One region of the Amedibacillus sp. YH-ame6 genome, then DNA from elsewhere that is predicted to be linked to it. Evidence: a T-box and tRNA genes for the amino acid it is inferred to sense, from the RefSeq annotation. Region 1 holds a T-box; the other holds one or more tRNA genes.
What was found. The T-box of region 1 lies ahead of alaS (alanine--tRNA ligase). A T-box ahead of a tRNA ligase gene usually reads a tRNA of that ligase, here a tRNA-Ala.
Positions count from the first base shown of each region.

Region 2: it has a tRNA-Ala gene. The T-box ahead of alaS (alanine--tRNA ligase) is inferred to sense a tRNA for this amino acid. The anticodon was not compared.

Region 1 covers NZ_JBSPEZ010000030.1:1,966-13,101, reverse strand. Annotated here, with positions in the region: gene ACWG0P_RS14410 (MBL fold metallo-hydrolase) at 1-891, opposite strand, end outside; gene ACWG0P_RS14405 (helix-hairpin-helix domain-containing protein) at 888-1,352, opposite strand; gene greA (transcription elongation factor GreA) at 1,422-1,901, opposite strand; gene udk (uridine kinase) at 1,926-2,558, opposite strand; gene mltG (endolytic transglycosylase MltG) at 2,567-3,640, opposite strand; gene ACWG0P_RS14385 (DUF1292 domain-containing protein) at 3,633-3,893, opposite strand; gene ruvX (Holliday junction resolvase RuvX) at 3,932-4,345, opposite strand; gene ACWG0P_RS14375 (IreB family regulatory phosphoprotein) at 4,345-4,602, opposite strand; gene alaS (alanine--tRNA ligase) at 4,662-7,286, opposite strand; T-box leader at 7,325-7,516, opposite strand; gene ACWG0P_RS14365 (AI-2E family transporter) at 7,568-8,668, opposite strand; gene ACWG0P_RS14360 (hypothetical protein) at 8,690-8,866, opposite strand; gene recD2 (SF1B family DNA helicase RecD2) at 8,910-11,078, opposite strand; gene ACWG0P_RS14350 (CPBP family intramembrane glutamic endopeptidase) at 11,097-11,136, opposite strand, start outside.
Region 2 covers NZ_JBSPEZ010000038.1:4,017-15,152, forward strand. Annotated here, with positions in the region: gene ACWG0P_RS15480 (hypothetical protein) at 1-977, opposite strand, end outside; gene ACWG0P_RS15485 (3-phosphoglycerate dehydrogenase family protein) at 1,081-2,241, opposite strand; gene serC (3-phosphoserine/phosphohydroxythreonine transaminase) at 2,260-3,345, opposite strand; gene ACWG0P_RS15495 (LysR substrate-binding domain-containing protein) at 3,577-4,458, shown strand; gene ACWG0P_RS15500 (branched-chain amino acid transporter permease) at 4,455-4,784, opposite strand; gene ACWG0P_RS15505 (AzlC family ABC transporter permease) at 4,781-5,470, opposite strand; tRNA gene ACWG0P_RS15510 (tRNA-Ala) at 5,611-5,686, shown strand; gene ACWG0P_RS15515 (ABC transporter ATP-binding protein) at 5,742-6,794, opposite strand; gene ACWG0P_RS15520 (hypothetical protein) at 7,212-7,385, shown strand; gene ACWG0P_RS15525 (tetratricopeptide repeat protein) at 7,514-8,782, opposite strand; gene ACWG0P_RS15530 (hypothetical protein) at 8,960-9,772, opposite strand; gene ACWG0P_RS15535 (CpXC domain-containing protein) at 9,834-10,472, opposite strand; gene ACWG0P_RS15540 (Rpn family recombination-promoting nuclease/putative transposase) at 10,541-11,136, opposite strand, start outside.

The sequences.
Region 1 (11,136 bases):
GATCATAGCATTCCTTTTTTGAATGTTAAACAAGGACAAAAGACGAAATCCAACTGGCAATAAGAATGCAACTTCATAAGCCATATAGGGAAACAGCAAAAGCACAAAGCACATACTTATTCCTAATGTATCGTATCTAGATGAATTGTGAAATACATACGAGACCAAAGAAAAACAAAGGATTCGTATCAGGGTGGATGAAAGTAAAGTACAATACGCAATACCCCCAATACCAAGAAAGACAATAAAACTTGCACTACGTTTGGATAACTTACGCTGTAGAGCCTTCTGTAAGAGATACATCAAGAATGCTATGTGCATACCACTTGATGTCACAAAGAAGGACACATCGCCCTCGTGGATGCCATACAATAAGGATTTTATCCATTCCACAACATCTTTATTCTGAAACATCGAGACACGCTGATAAAGCATAGAACGTATGCCTGTTCCTGCTTGTATAACCTTGTAAGTCTTCACGTTCATTTGATAATAAATCGATTTTCGATTCAACCATTTCTCAAAACTAAATTGTTGAATATTATGTATTGTTTGAATATATTGATATTCACCTTTTACTTCAATGACATCATCAAAATTTATCTGATCAACTCCATACAGTACAACCTTATAATCACCAGTAGATGCGATTACATAATTTGCTTTTATTTCTTTTATTTGTACAATTTTTGAAACTGGCTTTGGGTGTTGTGAAGTCCCACAACACTGTAGAAAGACAAGGATGATACATATAAAGAATACAACGTGAACTTTATAGTGCTTGATATAAAACAGTGTCATACAAAATAAGAGCACGACAAGAAGTGCTGTATATGGAATCCATTCCGAAAACAACCAGATCATTCCTATTAATAACCAAGTGTTTTTCATAGGGTAATATCATCCTTCAACTTATCATATAACTTATCTCCTATTCCTTTCACTTCCTTTAATTGTTCGAGTGTAAGAAATGGATGAAGTGTACGATATGCAATGATTCTATTAGCTACTGCTGGACCAATTCCAGAAAGTGTATCAAGTTCTTCTAGTGAAGCAGAATTGATAGAAATAAGCTTCTTAGAAGCTTTTTCTTTCACAACAATCACACCATGATTCACAATATCTTCTGTAAGGTTTAAATGAGAAGTATCTCCGTTCTCCTTTATGCCTCCAGCAAGTGCTAGGATTTCTTCAATACTGGCATGAACATCCGTTGTATAAATTCCTGGTTTCTGTACTTCTCCCTTCACCTCAATCCTTTTTGTTGTACTTCCATACTTACTTAAATCAACATACTCAAAACGTCCATAAAACAAACACAATAAAAATAAAACTAAAATTATTTTTTTCATAGAACCCCTCCACTATTTATATACGAGATTCTATGATAAAAATCCTAAAAAAAATAATCCAATCAAGGATTATTTTAAAGAAACGATTTTTACATTGTATGGATTTTCTGTCATAACTTCTACAACATCTCCTGCTTTATGTTCCATAAGAGCATTCGCAAGTGGTGTAATGTTAGATAATTTGCCATTCAATGGATCAGATTCGATAGAACCAACAATCGTATATGTTTCTTCTTCGTTTGTTTCCATATCTAATATGGTAACCGTAGCACCTAAAGAAACAGATTTACGTTTGGCTGATTTTTTATCTTCTTCAATAATTTCCGCTTTCGAAATCATTGCCTCTAAATCACGAATTCTTGCTTCTACTTGTGCTTGATGATCTCTTGCAGCATCGTAGTCCGCATTTTCACTAAGGTCACCTTGCGCACGAGCTTCTTGAAGTTCACGAATAACCTCATCACGCACAACGTGGATCAAACGATCTTGTTCTTTTAATAATTCATCTAAGCCTTCTTTTGTTACTAAAAACTTTTCTTCTTGAGCCATAATTTCACTCCTATTCGCTCGCTATTATACCATATTCTCTGAAATAATACTACTAATTTTCGTAAGTAATAAGTCGATTGCTACAACATTCTTACCACCCTCGGGGATAATGATGTCAGCGTATCGTTTGCTTGGTTCCACAAATTGATTGTGCATATCACGTACCGTACCAATATATTGATCAACAACAGAATCCAAAGTACGTCCACGTTTCTTCACATCACGTACAAGTCTTCTAATAAAACGCAAATCAGCATCCGTATCAACAAATATTTTAATATCGCATAACTTACGAAGATCTTCGTTTTCTAATACAAACAAACCTTCTAACACAAGTACATCACTAGGTTCAATCGCTTCGATTTCGGTAGAACGTGTATGCTCCACAAAATCATAAACAGGTTTTTGTATTTCATTTCCTGTCATTAAAGCAGATAACTGTGATACCAATAGATCATTATCAAATGCAAATGGATGGTCATAGTTTGTCTTTACTCTCTCTTCCATTACCATATGGGATTGATCTTTATAATAATCATCTTGTCGAATAATAACGACGGAGCTGGTATCCTCGTACCTCTCTTTCAATTGTTTTGAAATAGAAGTTTTTCCTGAAGCACTACCTCCAGCAATTCCAATAACGATCATCTTTCTCATAACAGCCTCTATTTTCTAAGTCCATACTTATCAATGTTTGCTTCTTGTTCATTCAATGTTTTTGCATAATATACAGTTCCATCGCCATAAATGTCCGCAACAAAATATAAATATTCACTATCTTTTGGATTTAATACCGCATGAATGGCTTCTTCCCCAGGATTTAAAATTGGCCCAATAGGAAGTCCAGACACTTGATATGTATTATATGGAGAATTGATATCCGTTTGAATTTCACAATCATCACTGCTTGTAAGGTTATCATATAGTGCATAACATACGGTTACACTTGATTGTAAAGGCATGTTCTGTTTCAAACGATTGTAGAATACGCCCGCAATCATATCCATATCTGATTTCTTTGCTGCTTCATATTGAACAACACTTGATAGTGTAACAATCTCTTGTACACTATACCCACTTTTGCTAATTTCATTCTTATACTTATCATAAATTGAACCAAAATGATCCAAGAATGTTGTTGTTACCTCTTTTGCAGTAGCTGTCTTTTTAAAAGTATATGTCTCTGGGAATAAATACCCTTCCAATTTCACTCGATATTGTGAATTTAGAATATCATTGGTTAAGAAAGGATACGACTTCATCAATTCAGTTAAATATGTATCATCATTCCATAGTGTAAGCAACTCATCTTTAGAAACACCTAATTTGCTTTCTACTTCACTGGCAACATCTTTTGCCCACATACCCTCTTTAAATGTAATCTGTACTTGTTCATCTTTGGCTTTCGTAGTATCGTTTAAAATCTCTAAGATTTCTTTGGTACTCATAGAACGATCAATAGAAAAATTCCCTGCCTTCATATCAGATAAACCATTCATTTTCATATATAGTTTTGCCATGGTTGTATTTTTGATTAAATTATTCGCTTTTAGATTTGCTAAAATTGTTTCTGATGTTTCACCTGTCTTTACTTCAAACACCACAGGATCTTTACTAGAGCTTACTGCTCCCAAAGAACTGGAATAATAAGTAAAACCACCAACACCAAGAACCAACACAACAACCGCAATGATAACTGGGATGAGTACCTTTTTATTCTTGAATACTTCTTTATTCATCCACTGCTTCCTCATCTTCTTGGAAGGCACCAATAACTTCTTCAATCATTTGCCATTCTTCATCACTTTCTACAGGAAGCAAGTTTCCACCCTCATCGTAAGCAGATGCAAATACTTCATCGCTTTCTTCATCAGGATCCACGAATACTACGTAGTTCTTACCACGATTTTCATCATTAAACGTAAAAAGAATTTCCATTCTTTTCTCATTCCCTTGTTCATCTGTTACATATAAGCTATTAGAATCTAACATATTTTTTCCTCCTAGAACTAAAAGGGCTCGCTGAGCCCCTAGTATTTACTATCTAAATATCCCTGCAATATTTGTACTGCTGCCATTTGATCAATGACTTTTTTACGTTTCTTACGTGATACATCTGCCGCAATCAAAATACGTTCAGCCGCAACCGTTGTAAGGCGTTCATCCCAAAGCACAACGTTTACACCTAATATTTCTAGTTTCTCTTTAAACATGATAGAAATATCACCACGTATTCCAACATCACCATTCATATGTTTAGGCAAGCCAAGAACTACGGTGTCAGCTTGGAATTCCTTGATGTGTTTTTGTACTTGTTCAAATGCACTATCATAATCATCGCTTTCGAAACGAATCGTTTCTACTGAACGAGCGATCATACCAAGTGCATCACTTACACTCACACCAAGTGTTTTACTGCCTAAATCAAGTCCTAGAACACGCATTACTTATCGTCTTCCAGATATGCTCTTACAAGTTCTTCAATAATTTCATAGCGTTCTACACTTTGAATCACTGTACGCGCATTGTTATGTGATGAAATATAAGCTGGATCATTTGAAATAAGATATCCTGCAAGTTGATTTACAGAATTATATCCTCTTTCGTCCAAAGCATCTTTCACTAAGCGTAATACATGCTTGATATTGTCTCTTTTTAACTCTTCGCTTGAAAAAGACATCGTTTCTGTTATATCTTTCATTGTATTACCTCCTTTTTGTATATGTATATTTTATCGTATTTTCATCAAATTGAAAAGCATTATGACAGGATATTTTTAATGAATGCAAATGCATCCTCTATTTTTGATGTATCTTTTGCTCCAGATTGTGCTAAATCAGGTCTACCTCCGCCTTTTCCATCACAAATGAGCGCAGCTTCACGAACCAAATCTCCACATTTTACACCAGTAGATACTGCTTCTTTCCCTGCCCCCCCAACAAATACAACCTTATCATCCACGATACCACCAAGGAATACAACAAGATTATCATATTTAGCTTTTAAATTTGTCACGATATCCTTTAAGGCATTCGCATCCACACCATCCATACGTTCGATTAATACATCTTTTCCATTCATAGATTGAATGTGTGTTTGTAAATCATTTGCCTTTAACGCAAACATAGATGCTTGTAATGCAGCGATTTCTTTTTTCAATTGTGCATTTTCATCCAATACTTGAACAACTCTATTCTCGATATTTGTAATTCCGTTCATTTTTAAATCTGCCGCAATTTCATGTAAAGTATGATCCAATGCATGGAATTCTTGATATGCTTCAAATCCTGTTTTCGCAGTAATACGACGAATTCCAGAGCCAATGCTTTCTTCGCTTACAATTTTACATACACCAATTTCTTGTGTATTATGCACATGACATCCTCCACAGAATTCCTTAGATACATCTCCCATAGAAACAACACGAACAACATCACCGTATTTTTCATCAAATAAAGCAGTTGCTCCACTCTTCTTCGCTTCTTCAATTGGCATTTCTACTTTACGAACTTCATAATGTGCAGCGATGAATTGATTTACAATACCCTCAATTTCATTAAGTTGTGCTTCACTCACTTTTTCAAAATGTGTAAAGTCAAATCGTAAATACTCATCACTTACAAAAGAACCAGCTTGTTGAATGTGCGTTCCTACTACTTGTTTCAAAGCACTTTGTAGTAAATGTGTACAAGAGTGATTTCTTGTAATAACATCACGTTTTTTCTCATCTACAACGATTTCCACTTCATCTCCTACATGCAACTTTCCAGCATCTATAGAAACTCTGTGTAAATGTTGTTTGTGTGGTGCTTTTATAGTTTGTAAGATACGTGCTTCCACAGCCCCATGAAGAGAACCACTATCCCCTATTTGTCCTCCACTTTCTCCATAACAAACACTTTGATCAAAGATTACATCACCTTCACTATCCAATGATTCTACTTGTTTTCCATCTTTAAACAAACCGATTACTAACGCATGACATTGTGTCTGATCATATCCAATGAATGCACTTTCTTTTGTAAACGCCATTAAGTCCGCAGATTGACTAGACATAGATTCTGCTTCTTCTCTTGCATTACGAGCACGATCACGTTGTTTCGTCATTTCTTCTTGGAAACCATTCTCATCTACACGATAGTCACTTTCTTGTGCCATCTCGATTGTCAACTCCAATGGGAAGCCATATGTATCGTATAACTTAAATGCAGTTGCGCCATCAATTAATTTTGTATCTTTGTTTTTATCCATAACATCCAACATCAATTTCTCTCCATCGGATAAAGTTGTATGGAAACGTTCTTCTTCTGCTTTTACTAATTTTGCGATATACTCAAGTTTTTCTCCGATGTATGGATAGAAATCTTTCATTAATTCATATACAACTGGAACAAGCTTGTACATAAATGCTCCTTCAATTTTTAATTTCTTACCAAAACGAACAGCACGACGTAATACACGACGCAACACATAACCTCTACCTTCATTAGAGAATAAAGCACCATCCGCAAGTGCAAATGTAACTGTACGGATATGATCCGCAATTACGCGAAATGCCATCTTATATTCTTCTTGTGTATAAGCATATTTCGTATATTTTTCACACTCATGAATCAATGGTAGAAATAAATCTGTATCAAAGTTTGTTTCTCCCTCTTGTACAAGACATACCAATCGTTCAAGACCCATACCCGTATCTATATTTTTCTGTGGTAGTTCTTTATACTCTGAACGATCTAATTCAGGTTTACAATCGTATTGTGAGAATACAACATTCCATACTTCAATATAACGATCATTCTCTAACTCTTCAAAAAACAACTTTTCTCCTAAGCCTTCAGGATCATACTTTTCTCCACGATCGAAGAATATCTCAGAATCTGGTCCACCAGGTCCTTCGCCAATTTCCCAAAAATTACCATCTGTTTTCAAGATATGAGTTGGATCAAACTTACATACTTCTGTCCAAATACGATATGCTTCTGTATCATCTGTATACACACTCACATATAGTTTTTCTTTTGGAAATCCAATCCATTCAGGGCTCGTTAAAAATTCATAAGCAAATGGAATCGCGTCTTCTTTGAAATAATCACCAATAGAAAAATTTCCAAGCATTTCAAAAAACGTATGATGACGAGCTGTCTTTCCTACATTTTCAATATCATTGGTACGAATTGATTTTTGAGCATTTGCTATTCGATTATTTCTTGGTTTTTCACTACCATCAAAATATTTCTTTAAAGCTGCTACGCCTGCATTGATCCACAATAATGTTGGATCGTTGTGTGGAACTAAACTAGCTCCTGGTTCAATCATATGTCCTTTTGATTTAAAGAAATCTAAAAACATTTGACGAACTTGATTACCTGTTAATTGTTTCATTCTCTCTTACCTCCTGAACAATAAAAAAACGTTCCTATTCCAGGAACGTAAATATACGCGGTACCATCCTAGTTCACTTTATATGTATATAAAGCACCCTTATTTTTTTCTTAACGCGAAATCACGTGAAACTCCAAAGTAGCTTCCATTCCTTAGCATAAAAGCTTTCACCAACCGCTTTCTCTCTTTGATGCGTCAAGACATGTACTCATCTTCTTCAACGTTTCAATGAATAAATTTAGTTTATCATATTGTGGAGCTTTTGGCAAATAGTTTATACATCAGTTTTCATAACTTTCTTCTCTCATAACTTCATCAAAATCCCTCCAAATATCATCCCACTCTCCTACTTTATCACTTGTTTTACTATGCAGATAAGAACGAAATGCAATTTGTGCAATCGCCGCAAAGATAGGAGAAAGAATTACACCAACCACTCCAAAGAAAGCTTCGGATATAAAAATAAATACAAAGGTTAGGATTGGACGAACATTCATTGTACGATTGAAAATCATCGGTTGAATTACATTGGATTCAATCTGTTGAATGGTCCAAACAATTAGAAATGGAATGACTGGAAAGGAATCATAGCTCAACAATCCCACTACAGCAATCAACAACAAACCAAAAGTCGCACCAATATAAGGAAATAAGTTTAACAAAGCTAAAATAATCGCATATAAAATAGCATTGGGAAAATCAATCAAATAAAGCACAGCTCCAACACTACATGCGATAAATAATAAGTCGATTAATGTACCTACCAAGTACTGAAAGACAATGTTACTCATTGTAAGATAAAAGGTAGAAAAACGTTGTACATTAGGAAGTAGTTTTTTTGCACATCGCTTCCAAAAATCTAAATCGATAGAAAGGAAAAATGCAGTAATATATGCTATACCATATTTGGTCACAACATCCATTGTATTCTTCAAAGAATCAATGACAATGATATAACCCTCATCCAAATATTTTTCTTTCACGACATTCAAGTTATCGTATGAGATATGGTATGTTTGTAAAAATTCTTCAATCTTTTGTACCCACGAAGGAAACACCTTTATAAAATCCAAAATTTGTTGATAAAGTAATGGCATTATAATCATTAAAAAGACACATCCCATCAATAGGATTCCAATATACACCAAACATACGGAAGTACGAGTAGAAAAATGTTTTCGTAAGCGATCAATAATAGGTTGTAATAAAAATGCAATCACACCACCCATGAAGATTGGCAAACAAGACTTATAAATATCTACCAAACGTTCAAAAAGATGAAGTTGTTTTAAAACAAGTACAAGTAATAAGATAGAAAGTAGTGGAAGGATACTTTTTTTACAAATTCTAATAAAGCGTTGTGTAAAAGGTAATGTTTTCATAAAAGAAAAACCCCTTAGGGGTTAGTCTAAATCCATACAGTCGCACATATGATCATAGGATTTGTGAATCTTTTTCATCATTTTTTTCTTTTGCCGGCGAGATTTACGATAAATATCAGATAATTCTTCCTCTTGTGTATAACCTATATACATTCCAGCAATTAATCCTATGACTGCAGAAACCATACATTTGTTCATAATATCACTCCCATCACTACTAGTGTGGAAGTAAGTTGATGCTCTATCCAAAGAATTCTAAAATTCTTTGTCTTAAAGTACTTTTTCTGACCTGACGATCCTCTATTTGAATTGCTCTTTCAAACACACTTGGATCACCTAGCATAACCAAACTCTTCTTTGCACGAGTAACTGCCGTATAAATCAATCGTTTCTGTAACATATGACGATAATCTGAGACAATCGGCAAAATCACAATTGGATACTCACTCCCCTGTGATTTATGAATAGAAACACAATATGCATGTGTAATATGATAAATTTGTTCACCTGCATATTCAACTATCACACCATCAAAATCCGCAGTAATACGATTGGTATGATGAATATCTTCATAACTTGGGATGATTTCTAGAATCGTACCTATATCTCCATTAAACACACCATCATCTGGTTGATTTTTCAACTGTAGTATCTTATCGTTTTCACGAAATGTTCGATATCCTACTTTTATTTCTTGTACGTGTCCACGAGGAGGATTGATCATTTTCTGTAATGCATTATTCAAAGCATCAATACCCGCTACTCCCCTATACATTGGGGCTAACACTTGAATATCCTTTTCCTGATAGCCTTTTTCAAACGCATTAGAGACAATGTTCATCACCAAATCTTTGATTTCATAGTTCTGCGCATTAAAAAATGCTATATCTCCAGTATTGTTCATCACCTCTATATGTCCATCACGTATTTCATGTGCTAAGCGAACAACTCCACTACCTTCACTTTGACGAAAAATCTTATCCAATCTACTTAAAGAGAATTGTTTTGATTCAATAAGATCTTTTAAGACACACCCTGGACCTACACTTGGTAGCTGATCTTCATCTCCAATAAGTAGAATCTTGCGTACATTCTTAGAAGCTTTTACCAAATTATAAAAAAGCCACTGATCAACCATAGAAAACTCATCGATGATTAAAATATCATAATCTATTGGTTCTTTTTCATTTGCTTGAAATGTATTAGTTTCTAAATCCCACTTTAATAAGCTATGTAAAGTCATTGCAGATCCATTACTGAGCTCTGATAAACGTTTACTAGCTCTACCTGTTGGTGCGCATAGTGCAACTCTTTGTGTCGGCAAAAAAGTTCTACAAAGTGCCAAAATGCCTTGTACAATTGTCGTCTTACCAGTACCCGGGCCTCCTGTAATTATAGAGAATGAATCCTTAAAGAAAGCAGTCATGGCTTGTTTTTGTTTCGCTTCATAATGAATATGATAACGTTCTTCGAGCTCCGTGATTTCCTCATTCATAGAAGAATCAAAAGAAATATCCTCTACATAAGGAAAGTGATATAAAAAATTTGCGATTCCTTTTTCTGCGTCATATTGCGTATGATGATATATACGCCCATCTTCGATCATTACCAAACGTTCTTTTTGTAATTCATTCAAATAGTCATCCAATACGATTTCCACATCGAATTCTTTACGTAATCGTTTTGATAAAGCATCCTCACTTGTATAGGTATCACCATTTGCCATACAAATATCAAGAATACATGCAAGAACTGCAGCTTTCATACGATATGGATGATCACTTGCAAATGATAATTCCTTGGCGAGTTTATCAGCTGTTTTAAACCCAATTCCATCCACTTCTTCGATCAATCGATAAGGGTTTTCTTTCACGATGGAGGCAGCTCTCTCTCCATAGGTTGCTTCTAGTTTCATAATGTTTTTTACACTAATTCCATGTTGCGTAAAGAACACTATCGAATCATCTAAATTTTCATGATCGTTTACACTATGCAAAATACTCTCTATTTTCTTTTGGTTTAATGATGGAATATCAATTAAAACTTCTGGGTTCTCTTTGATTTTTGTGATGGCATCATCTCCAAGAATTTGGACAATCATTGCGGCCGTTTGTTTTCCAATTCCAGGAAACAGGCTACTAGAAAAATAACGAATCAATGATGTTTCATCGTTCGGTTTCATTTTTTCATAAGCACTCACTTGAAACTGCATCCCATAACGCGGATGATCGATATATTCACCATGAAGTTCATAAATCACATCTTCATGTAATTCTCGAAAATATCCCGTAGCTACAAAATCTTCCTCATTTGCATCATAAGTTACAAATTTTGCTACACTATAACCACTTTGATCATTACGGAAAATCGTTAAAAGATGTTTTGCTTTTAATACTAAAGATTCATTCATTTATCATTCCTCAATTCATTATAAAAGCATTGCAATCATGGATATTGCATTATTTAAA
Region 2 (11,136 bases), on a different contig from region 1:
AACATAGATGAAAAGCTATATGCCACTAAAGCAAGAAATACTAAAATCCACTTCCCTTTACGTATCTTTTCATCGCGACGTTTAGAAATTCCTACAAATGGAATAAATAGAATAATAGCGAATATAAAGACCAACACAAAAAAATAACCTTCATTTCTTAAATTCATCGTATCTGCATTTATAAGTAAGATGATAATAGATGAAAGAATGGGTAAAAACGGAACTTTTATATGAGAATTCTTCCAGCTTGTTTTCTCCTCTTTTCGAATTTCACATACCATTCTTGGATATATCCAAAGATATAAAAAGTAATATAACATAGGAGAAATTGCAAAGATTAGAAATACCCATCGAATCGGTAGAGCAACAAAGACTATGAGTAAAAGAAACGTATGCACGTAGGATAAAATACGTATGATTTTTTTCATCTTTTTAACCTTTGTCTTGCTCATTTGTTTCCCAAGTTCTTTTATTTCCTGTTCTTTTATAGTTTCATCTGAATGAATTATAGAATTTTTAACAAATACATTCGCTTCACAAGATTTAATAGCTATATTTTTTTCATTGAAGTACGCAATAGCTTGTGAGGCATTTTTCATATTGCTTTTAAAATCAGCCAAACTGTTCTTATCACTATCACAGAGTCTATAGGAAACATTTGAAATCAAAAACTTAGAAACTACGACTTCACAACATCTAATGTCCTTACAATGAAAAATTCTTTTTTTCCCCAACCAATTTATATACTCACACTCTTCTTCGCTTATTCTTAGTTTATGATAATGATATAACATTAACAAATAAATACCTAACATCAGAAAGAAACCAAAGACTACAATACAAAACAATGCACTACTAATGTCTCCTACAATCAAGGAGGATAGAACACTAACACCTAGAATAATAGAGAAAAAAGTAGTCGTAATGATTCCTACTATAAATACAATTTTATTTTCACTTACTATGATTTTTTCCATCTTTATCACCTTGTTATGGAATTATTATAACAAATTATTCAATATATTACAGCCAAACATAAAAAAACCAGTACCTATTACATTAGATACTGGCTATTTCTAATTACGCAACAATAAGACGTGCGCTGATGATACCTTCTCTTTCGTGAATTCGATCAATCAACTCATTGCTTACTTCATCGTTTGTTTCCAATATTGTATATGCATAATCTCCACGTCCCTTACTGAACATGTTTTCGATATTCACTCCAACTTTTGCTAAGTTTGAAGTCATAGAGCTTAACATATCTGGAATATTACGGTTAATAATACAAATACGGTATTTCGCACCTTGTGCCATCTGAACATCTGGAAGATTTACAGAATGTGTAATATTCCCTGTTTCCAAGAATTCCATAATTTCCTTTGCAGCCATAACAGCACAATTGTCTTCACTTTCAGGAGTAGAAGCCCCTAAATGAGGAATCCCGATTACATTATCAAACTTCAACAATTCCTTTGAAGGGAAATCTGTAATATAAGCACCAATTTTTCCTGCTTCTAATGCTTTAATCATCGCATCATCATCGATTAGACCACCACGTGCAAAGTTTAATACACGTACGCCTTCTTTCATACTTTCAATACCTTGTGCATCTACAATGTTCTTTGTCTTGTCATTATATGGTACATGCACTGTAATATAATCGCATTCTTCAAATATCTGTTTTAAGTCTTTGACATGATGAACGCGTGCCTTTAAAGTCCAAGCAGCTTGTACAGAAACATATGGATCATATCCATACACATCCATATCTAATGCTGCAGCGGCATTTGCCACAAGAACACCGATTGCCCCTAACCCAATAACTCCAAGTTTTTTACCTGCAATTTCAGGTCCTACAAAGTTGCTTTTACCTTTTTCAACAACTTTACTCATATCATCTTCTTCGATGGTGTGAACCCATTCGATACCTTTCGTAATTTTACGAGAAGACATCAATAAGGCCGCAATTACTAATTCCTTAACGGCATTTGCATTTGCTCCTGGAGTATTAAAGACAACAATTCCTTGTTCACTACATTTATCCAAAGGAATGTTATTCACGCCTGCTCCAGCTCTTGCAATACATTTTAAATCTTTAGGAAATTCTACATCATGAAGCTTTGCACTACGTACTAAAACAGCATCATAATTTTCGAATTCTTCAGAAAATTCATATTTATCTTTATCAAATTGATTGATTCCAATATCCGCAATCTTATTAAATAACTTTACTTTCATATATTCTCCCTTTATCTACTATTTATGTTCTGCTTCAAATTTCTTCATAAAATCGATTAACGTATCAATACCTTCTACTGGCATTGCATTATAGATAGATGCACGCATACCACCTACTGCACGATGACCTTTTAAATTGCTCATTCCATCAGCTGCACTTTCTTTCGCAAACAATGCATCCAATTCTTCATTGGCTGTACGGAATGTTACATTCATTAAAGAACGAGCATCTTTATCCGCAGCTGGTTTATAGAACGTAGAACTGTCTAAGAAATCATATAAACGTTTTGCTTTTTGTTCATTATGTTTTGCCATGGCTTCTAATCCACCCATGTTTTCAATCCATTCTAATACGAGTCCTAAAATATAGATTGCATACGTAGGAGGCGTATTGTACATAGAATCTTTCTCTGCCATTGTTTTATAATCTAACATTACAGGGACATTCTCTTTCGCAAATCCTAGTAAGTCTTCGCGAATAATGACAACTGTCAATCCTGCACAACCCATATTCTTTTGTGCACCAGCAAAAATAACTCCATACTTACTTACATCTACTGGACGACTTAGGATATCACTAGACATATCCGCTACGATTGGTACTCCATTTGTTTCTGGAACATAATTCCATTCTGTTCCATAAATTGTATTGTTTGAACATAGATATACATAGTCTGCTTTTGGATCTAAAGATAATTCTTCCTGTGCAGGAATATACGTATGATTTCTATCCTTGCTAGATGCAGCAACATGAATTTCTCCAAATTTACATGCTTCCTTATAGGCATTGTTCGCAAAGTTTCCTGTCACGATATAATCGGCTTTTCCAGTTTTCATAAGGTTTAAAGGAACCATTGCAAATTGCATGGAAGCTCCTCCTTGTAAAAATAATACCTTATAATTATCTGGTATATTCATTAGTTTACGTAATTTTGCCTGTGTTTCTACAATAATCTGATCATATGCTTTGGAACGATGACTCATCTCCATGACCGACATACCACTGCCCTCGTAGTTTAACATTTGCGATTGTGCTTTTTGTAACACCTCCAGTGGCAGCATGCTTGGACCTGCTGAAAAGTTGAAAATTCTGTTTTCGGCCATAAATATTGGCACCTTCCTTTCTTCGATAACAATTTATGTTATTAGTTAGTATTATAGCACAAATGAAATAAAATGAAAGTAACTTTGAAATAATTTGTAAGCAAAAATGTAACAGTTTTACATACGAAGACATTCTGTGTACATATGTTCACAAAACGTAGACAAAACTAAAATTTTTCTATCCTCGCAAAACGTGTTATACTTACAACATATAGAATAGGAGTGAGTTTTATGCTAGATTTTCGTATCTACACTTTTATTGCATTATCAAAAACGTTGAACTACACGAAAGCCGCAGAACAATTATGTATGAGCCAACCCGCTGTAACCCAACACATTCAATATCTAGAAAACCTTTATCAAGTAAAATTATTCACACATGAAAACAAACAATTACGTCTTAGCAAACAAGGAGAGCTCCTTTTAAAATATAGTTTACGCTTTGCAAGTGATGAAAACAAACTTAAGGAAATTATGTGCAGTGGAAAAGACCATATGGATCATATACGCATCGGTGCAACTAGAACCATCGGAGAATTTATCCTTCCAAATAAGTTTACAACCCTATTAGATAATCATCCTGATACATCAATCTCTATGCTTGTTGAAAACACAAGTACACTTTTAGATATGCTCAACAATGGACAAATCGATTTTGCCTTTGTAGAAGGTTACTTTAAGAAAAACGACTATACCTATCACCTTCTATCCAAACAACGCTTCATTCCAATTAAATCGAAAGACTATCCACTTTCCAACTCCATATGTAAACTAGAAGAACTCTTACATGAAACACTTATCATACGTGAATGCGGTTCTGGTACTAGAGAAATCCTAGAGCGTGTTTTAGATGAACAAAACTTAACCATCACAGACTTTAAAAACACCTTAGAAATTGGCAACATCCATGCGATTAAAGAACTTATCAAACAACAACAAGGAATCACGTTTCTTTATGAAGCAGCTGTACTAGAAGAATTAAAAAACGGACAATTCGAAATCATTCCTCTTGATGATTTTCAAATTACCCGTGAATTCAATTTCATTACATTAAAAAATAGTATCTTTACGGATTTCTATACCTCATTCTTACTAGATTTAAAAGAGTCCTAGAGAAATATAAACTGTACCATAATCATATAACAAAACGTTCCTCCTACAATACTAATGATATTATTGCGTTTCCATACATGTAAGATACCTACAATCAGTATTCCTAGCACTTCAGGTATTCCATAGGGATATTTCAAGAATGTAGTTGAACGTATACAATAAAGAACCAAACAAAACATAATCGCCATAGGCAATACTCTTCCCAAGTACAATATGATATTTGGGATTTTTTTCGCATCTTTAAACACAAGAAACGGCAATGCCCTTGTAAGAAACGTACACGCAACTACTACCCCAATCACACTTAATGTTTCCCAAGTTGTCATAGCGCTTCTCCCCCTTCTACGTTCTTCCTAAATATAATTAACAATACAACTAGTAGAATAAGTGCAGGCAATAAAAAGTTCTCTAATCCAAAACAAACAGCACTTACACCCACTGCAATCAAAGCACACACGATTGATACATGTCGCTTCGCCGCTATCCACTGCTCTATTAAGATAACCGTAAATAACGCAGTCATCGCAAAATCAATCCCTTTGGTTTGAAATGTTATCAACATCCCTAGCGTCGCGCCAATAACAGAGCCTAACACCCAATACACCTGATCAAACAAAGCAATCAAAAACATAAGACGCTTTCCTCGTTCCTCTTCCCTATTTGAAATACTACATAATAAAGAATAGGTTTCATCAGTCAACGAGAAAATCATATACCATTTCTTTTTCCCCATCCTAGAAAAATCATTCAAGAATGATAATCCATAAAATATTTGTCTTGCGTTTACTGATAAAGTCACAATCGCAACTTCAAGAAGTGAAACACCTGAATGAAGATATGTTAATAATACAAACTGCATACTCCCAGCATATACACTAAAGCTAATCAAGAATGCCCAAATCCATGAATACCCCTGTTTTTCACACAACAATCCAAACGCAATCCCTAAAAATATGTACCCAACCATTACTGGAAAGGACAAGCGCAACGCTTCTTTGATATCCCTTAACATTCTATTCTCACCTCATTTTTTTGTATTATTGTAAAGCATTTCACCTTATTTGACAATGTCCCATCTAAAATGTTATGAAAATAATAAAAGGGGAATTGACAATGATGACCCCCTTATGGTATATTTAATTAGCACTAAATGGGGTTTTAGCTCAGCTGGGAGAGCACCTGCCTTGCACGCAGGGGGTCATCGGTTCGATCCCGATAAGCTCCACCATATTAGTACACAAAAGATTTCGAAGGGCATGTCGCTTATCGAGATCTTTTTTTATTTATTCGGGTATGAATCGCTCTTGTGTAGACGCATAAAAGTAAAATGCATCTTGAACACGAAAGTTAAAGTTCACCACATCCCCACATCTCAATCCATCAGACAAAGCCCCCTTCATCATAAGAAGTTGATCCTCCCACTCGATATGATAATATAACTCATCTCCTAAATTCTCCACAAGGACAATCTTTCCAAGATACCCATGATCTATATCCATGAACAGATGTTCAGGCCTCACACCAATAATAATCTGCTCATCAAGCACACCCCTTGCTTCACAAAGCACGCTTTCCTTAAAAACTACTTGTTGATTTTGAACACTTGCCTTAAACTGATTGATTTCATATTTTCCTAAAAAAGACGCCGTAAACAAATTCTTAGGATGATGATAAATATCCAAAGGCGTTCCCACTTGTTGAAACTTCCCATCCTTCATCACAATCAATATATCTGCCATTGTCATAGCCTCTATTTGATCATGTGTTACATATAGAAATGTCGCATCCATTTTTTGATACAACATCGCAATTTCAATTCTTAGTTGAGATTTCAATCTCGCATCCAATGCACTTAAAGGCTCATCCATTAAGAATACTTTAGGACGCCTTACCAAAGCTCTTGCGATAGACACCCTTTGCTTTTGACCACTCGATAATGTTTTCGCCTTACGATTCAACAATTCGCTTATATCTACCAAAGCAGCCATTTCTTGTACACGTTCTTGAATAACATCATCTTGCAATCCACTTTGTGCCAACCCAATTTCAATGTTCTCCTGTACACTCATATCTGGAAACAAGGCCGCATCCTGAAAAACCATAGCAATTTCCCTTAATGATGGAACTCGTTCATCAATACAATTGCCATCAAGCATAATACTTCCTTTATCACATTTCAAAAACCCTGCAATCATATGGAGTAGAGTAGTCTTCCCACACCCAGATGGCCCAGCTAACACAATAAATGCTTTTTCCTTTATATCCAAGCTTATATCCCTAACCGCTTTTATATTACCATAATTCTTATCTAAATGATTAAGTTGTAATCTCGTCATGAACTCACTCCAATTCATTGTAAGTTTATCATTATTCCTATCAAATGAAAAGAAAAAGTAACTGCAACAAAAGTTACAGTTACCAACTCTTCCAAACAAAGAGACACAAACTAAATAAGCGTAGATTAGCTTGTCTTAATATAAGCGAGAATAAATACTGAAAGCATTTATATCATAATGATTGATCATGTTAGAAACTTGGGGATGGTTTTTAACATTGGGTCATCTCATTCTTATACCGCACACTTTGTACCCTATCAGGTAATACCCCTACCTGATGACTACATAATACTCCATATATGAATCATCCACAATAAAATCACCAACAGTTAACAATTTTTCAAAAACCAGCAAATTATCCTTGAAAATTACAAAAAATATCAAAACAAGTACATACATAAAAGAAAAAAACTTCTTATGGAAGAAGAAGTTGATTTCGTTTGTTATACTATTACGTGGATGCCGCCACCAGAACCAGCAACTGTTACTTCAGCACCAGAAGCTACAACAGCACCAGCCATTAGGCATAAGCCACAAACAGCCGCTATTACAATTTTTTTCATATTGACCAAACTCTATCAATACCATTGACCATATGCATATCATCGTTAACATGCATATCATAAAGGATTATAGAGATTTACTCAATAAAATTGGAGTTAGTTCATTTTTTTTCAAACATAGTGCTTTTATTTATACTTTTACAAAAAAACATCAACTCATTTTTTAATGTTTTTTTCTACTAATGATTCAAACATATATGTACATTTATAGTGTCCACTTTTATTCACTAGCCTTAAAATTTCATAACGAAACACTTTGATGTACTCCGGGTCTGTTAATAATGGTACTATTTTCTTCAAGATATAATTTTCTTTCACAAAATCAGGAACACTATTATCAAAAGTGAAATATTTATACATATACTTAACATCGATAGGATATTGCACATAGACATCTTCATCTACAAAAGGAATATCAATTGGTAAATTCAATCGATTTTGACAATCTGCCATAAACATATATGAATCTATGAAGTCTCTATGTTCTTGTTGCAATCCCTTATAGTAGTAATTCAATGCATTTTCATATTGTTCGTTTAAATGATATGCATATGCAACATTTGTATAATATTCGCTTACCTTTGTTTCTGGCAATATGTTTTCACTTACGATTGCCTCAGATTCTTTGATGTATTGTAGACATTTTTCAAATTCTAGTTCACTAAATAATACAATTGCATAGTTGTAAGCATCTAATAATCTAATAAATCTCCTTTTACCTTGAAAATATTTTATCAGATTATTAATCAACAACTCCATCTTTTTATAATTGCCCATAATATAATAGAAATCGATTAGATTTATTTTAACAAATTCATGGCTGCAGTTAATTAAATTGATATCCTCTACCAATCGTTTGTATAAATTCTTATCCGCTACACTATTAGCTTTGATTTTCAAATATACTAAAAGCCTAATCATATCTTTAAAACAATCTGGCGATACAGATAATAACTGCTTATATTTTTCAATGACCTCATCTTTAATCATCATCTTATTACCATAATGATTTTTTATATTTTCAAAAAGTTCTTTTAATTCGGAATAATAAATATAATCACTAACTTCATTCAAGATACGAAGAATTTTATTTGACAATCCGATTATCTTTTCTAAATTATAATCCTCTGTAGCTTCATACAATTCTTCAGTAAGTCTATACACCGCTTTGTCAATTTCAGGAAATTCACCAAGTTTTAAATCAAACTTATCCAACATTTCAACATAGATTTCTATTGATCTTGATAAACCACCAGCTTCTATATTCTTTAAAGTATTTGGGCTACAGATGTCTTTACAAAAGCGTTTCTGTGTCCAGCTGTTCTGTGAATTGTCTCTACGTTCTTCTCGATATATACCAATTAGTCTACCAATGATACTCAGTCTTTCATTGCTAACACTCAGCTTTTCAGTATTCACCTTCATGCGTTATCTCCTTTTTGCCCTAATAAGAAATATTATAGAGGAAAACTGTAATAATTTCCATATTTTTACAAATTCAAGAATAAAAAAATCACAAATATATCATATTTAAATATTTTATACATAATATAGGTAAATCAAGAAGATACAATAAAGAAAACACATACCTAAGATGCCTTACTAGCTCATAAAGATGTGTAAGTTTTCCATAGCATGTGTAACTCTTGATAATAAACGATGAACATAACCAGCTTCTTCAACACTTCCTGGTTTTGTTTGCTTTTGTTGAGGTGTCATATTCATTGATTTGTACGTCATGATTTCATACAAAAATTGATTCGCTAGCTTTAATGTAGGAATATGCTCCTTGGCTTTTTGAATTTCTCCCTGTTTTAAATAAAGCAGAAATGTAACATAGGAATGAAAGGTATCTTGTGTATTGTATTTATTTAATAGTTCTTGGCATTGTGTCAAATCTTCAAAGTACAACAAGAGTACATATACATAGTGATGTACAAGAAAATGATCACTAGGGTTTAAATGTAATATCTCTTGAAATTGTTGAAGGGCTTTTCTCATGAAACCTAACTCAAATAAGGTACATGCATAAGCAAACTTAATATGAAAAAGAGATCTTGATTCTTCCAAGTCATAAAAGTCTATTACATTTTGCAGAAAGAAATCTTTACCTAGATTAATCGTAGCTAATTCCATCCCCCTCTTATAAATATCCATTCTTTCATATACATCTTGTGTATATAATCCTAAAGCCATGTATCCTTCGATACAATCGGAACATAACTGAATTGCTTCTGTGGCAATTATGCACTTTGTTACAGGATTGCGAAACTGTTTTAATTCTTCAAGTTTCTTTAACGCTTGTTCATAAGATGTTTTGTTCGTGCTTTTAATGGGATGTTTTTCTTCTAGAAAAGAATCCAGCGACATCTGGAAAGTAATTCCTAAATTCATAGTATCCGTAGTTTGTTCCATATCATTTCCCTCAATTCACGAGTTACATTATAAAACAAGTTATCAAATAAAACAATGTATCTTATTTTATGAAGTTATCAAATACCCACTGTGCATTTACTTCACTGTAATAATCATGTCGTTCTTTCAACATAGTTGATACGAGGCGTAGATATTCATCCATCAAAACTGCGAGCATTTGTTGTTCTTTATCATGTGTCGTTTGAAACCATATCGTTTGTGAAATTGCATCATAATCGAAATAAGTTACACTACATTTCTTTTGTTTCTGTTTTTCCAAATGATGAACAAGCTTAAATTTTATGATTTCGATACAACGATCATCTAAATCATCTTCAAAGATTCTAATCTTTTCCGCAATTTCATTATGATTGCTTATATAACGTTTCCTACAAGTAACATCATCCTTATATAAAGCATGATCACTTTCTTTAAAGTCTTTTTTTGATTTGATGTAAAGTACAAATTTATGGTCTTTGTCAATATATGCTAGAGGATGGATAAATTCGATAAGATGCCCACAACGAGGACATTGAAAAGTAAAAAAAGTATCATTTAACAACTGTTCTCTACCTTGTATTTCAAAATCTGAGAGAATCAGTGTTTCACTTTTACGATATGTATGAAACATGCACTGCGTACATGTTAGTTCCACTAAGATTGATTTCATTTCTATCACCACGATGTTAATTATACTCATAAAATCAAAGAAGTCATTAAAAAAGTGTGGTAACTGCTAGAAAGCTAGTTTACCACACGTTTGTATTATTAGATTTTTTCTTTTAATTCAATTAGTGTTTCACAAGACATAAATACTTTTGTTATTTCTTGTAATTGTTCATAGGTTAATGTAGATAGCCAAGTTGTTTCATCTGCTTCAAACTTTTGCATAATCAAATTAGCAACTACAGAAAGATATGCTTCCTCTTTGCCTTTACGAGAACCTATTTCAATTCCTTTTTCTATACCTTTTTCAATGCCTTTTTCAATGCCTTCTTTAATTCCTTTTTCAATCCCCTTTTTCATACCCTGCTCTAGAGCTATTTGAGTTCTTTCTTCTAATTGGTTTTCCACTCTCATTTCTCCCATTTCAATTGCCATTGCAATGGACCAAAGATCTTCATCATCTTGCATGTGTTGATATTTTTCCATGATTGCTCTCACCAACCTTTCCTCTGACTTCAGTATATCACGATTTCTATTATTTTTAAACGGATAGCAAAGCTGTTCAAATCCACTCATATGTAAGGCTCCCTTTTCTTTCGCAATACGATTGATTACTGGCAAATGAATGAAAATACTTTTTATGAGGGAATCTCCACCCATAGGATATCCACCTTTATTCATTAACTTATATTCATTAA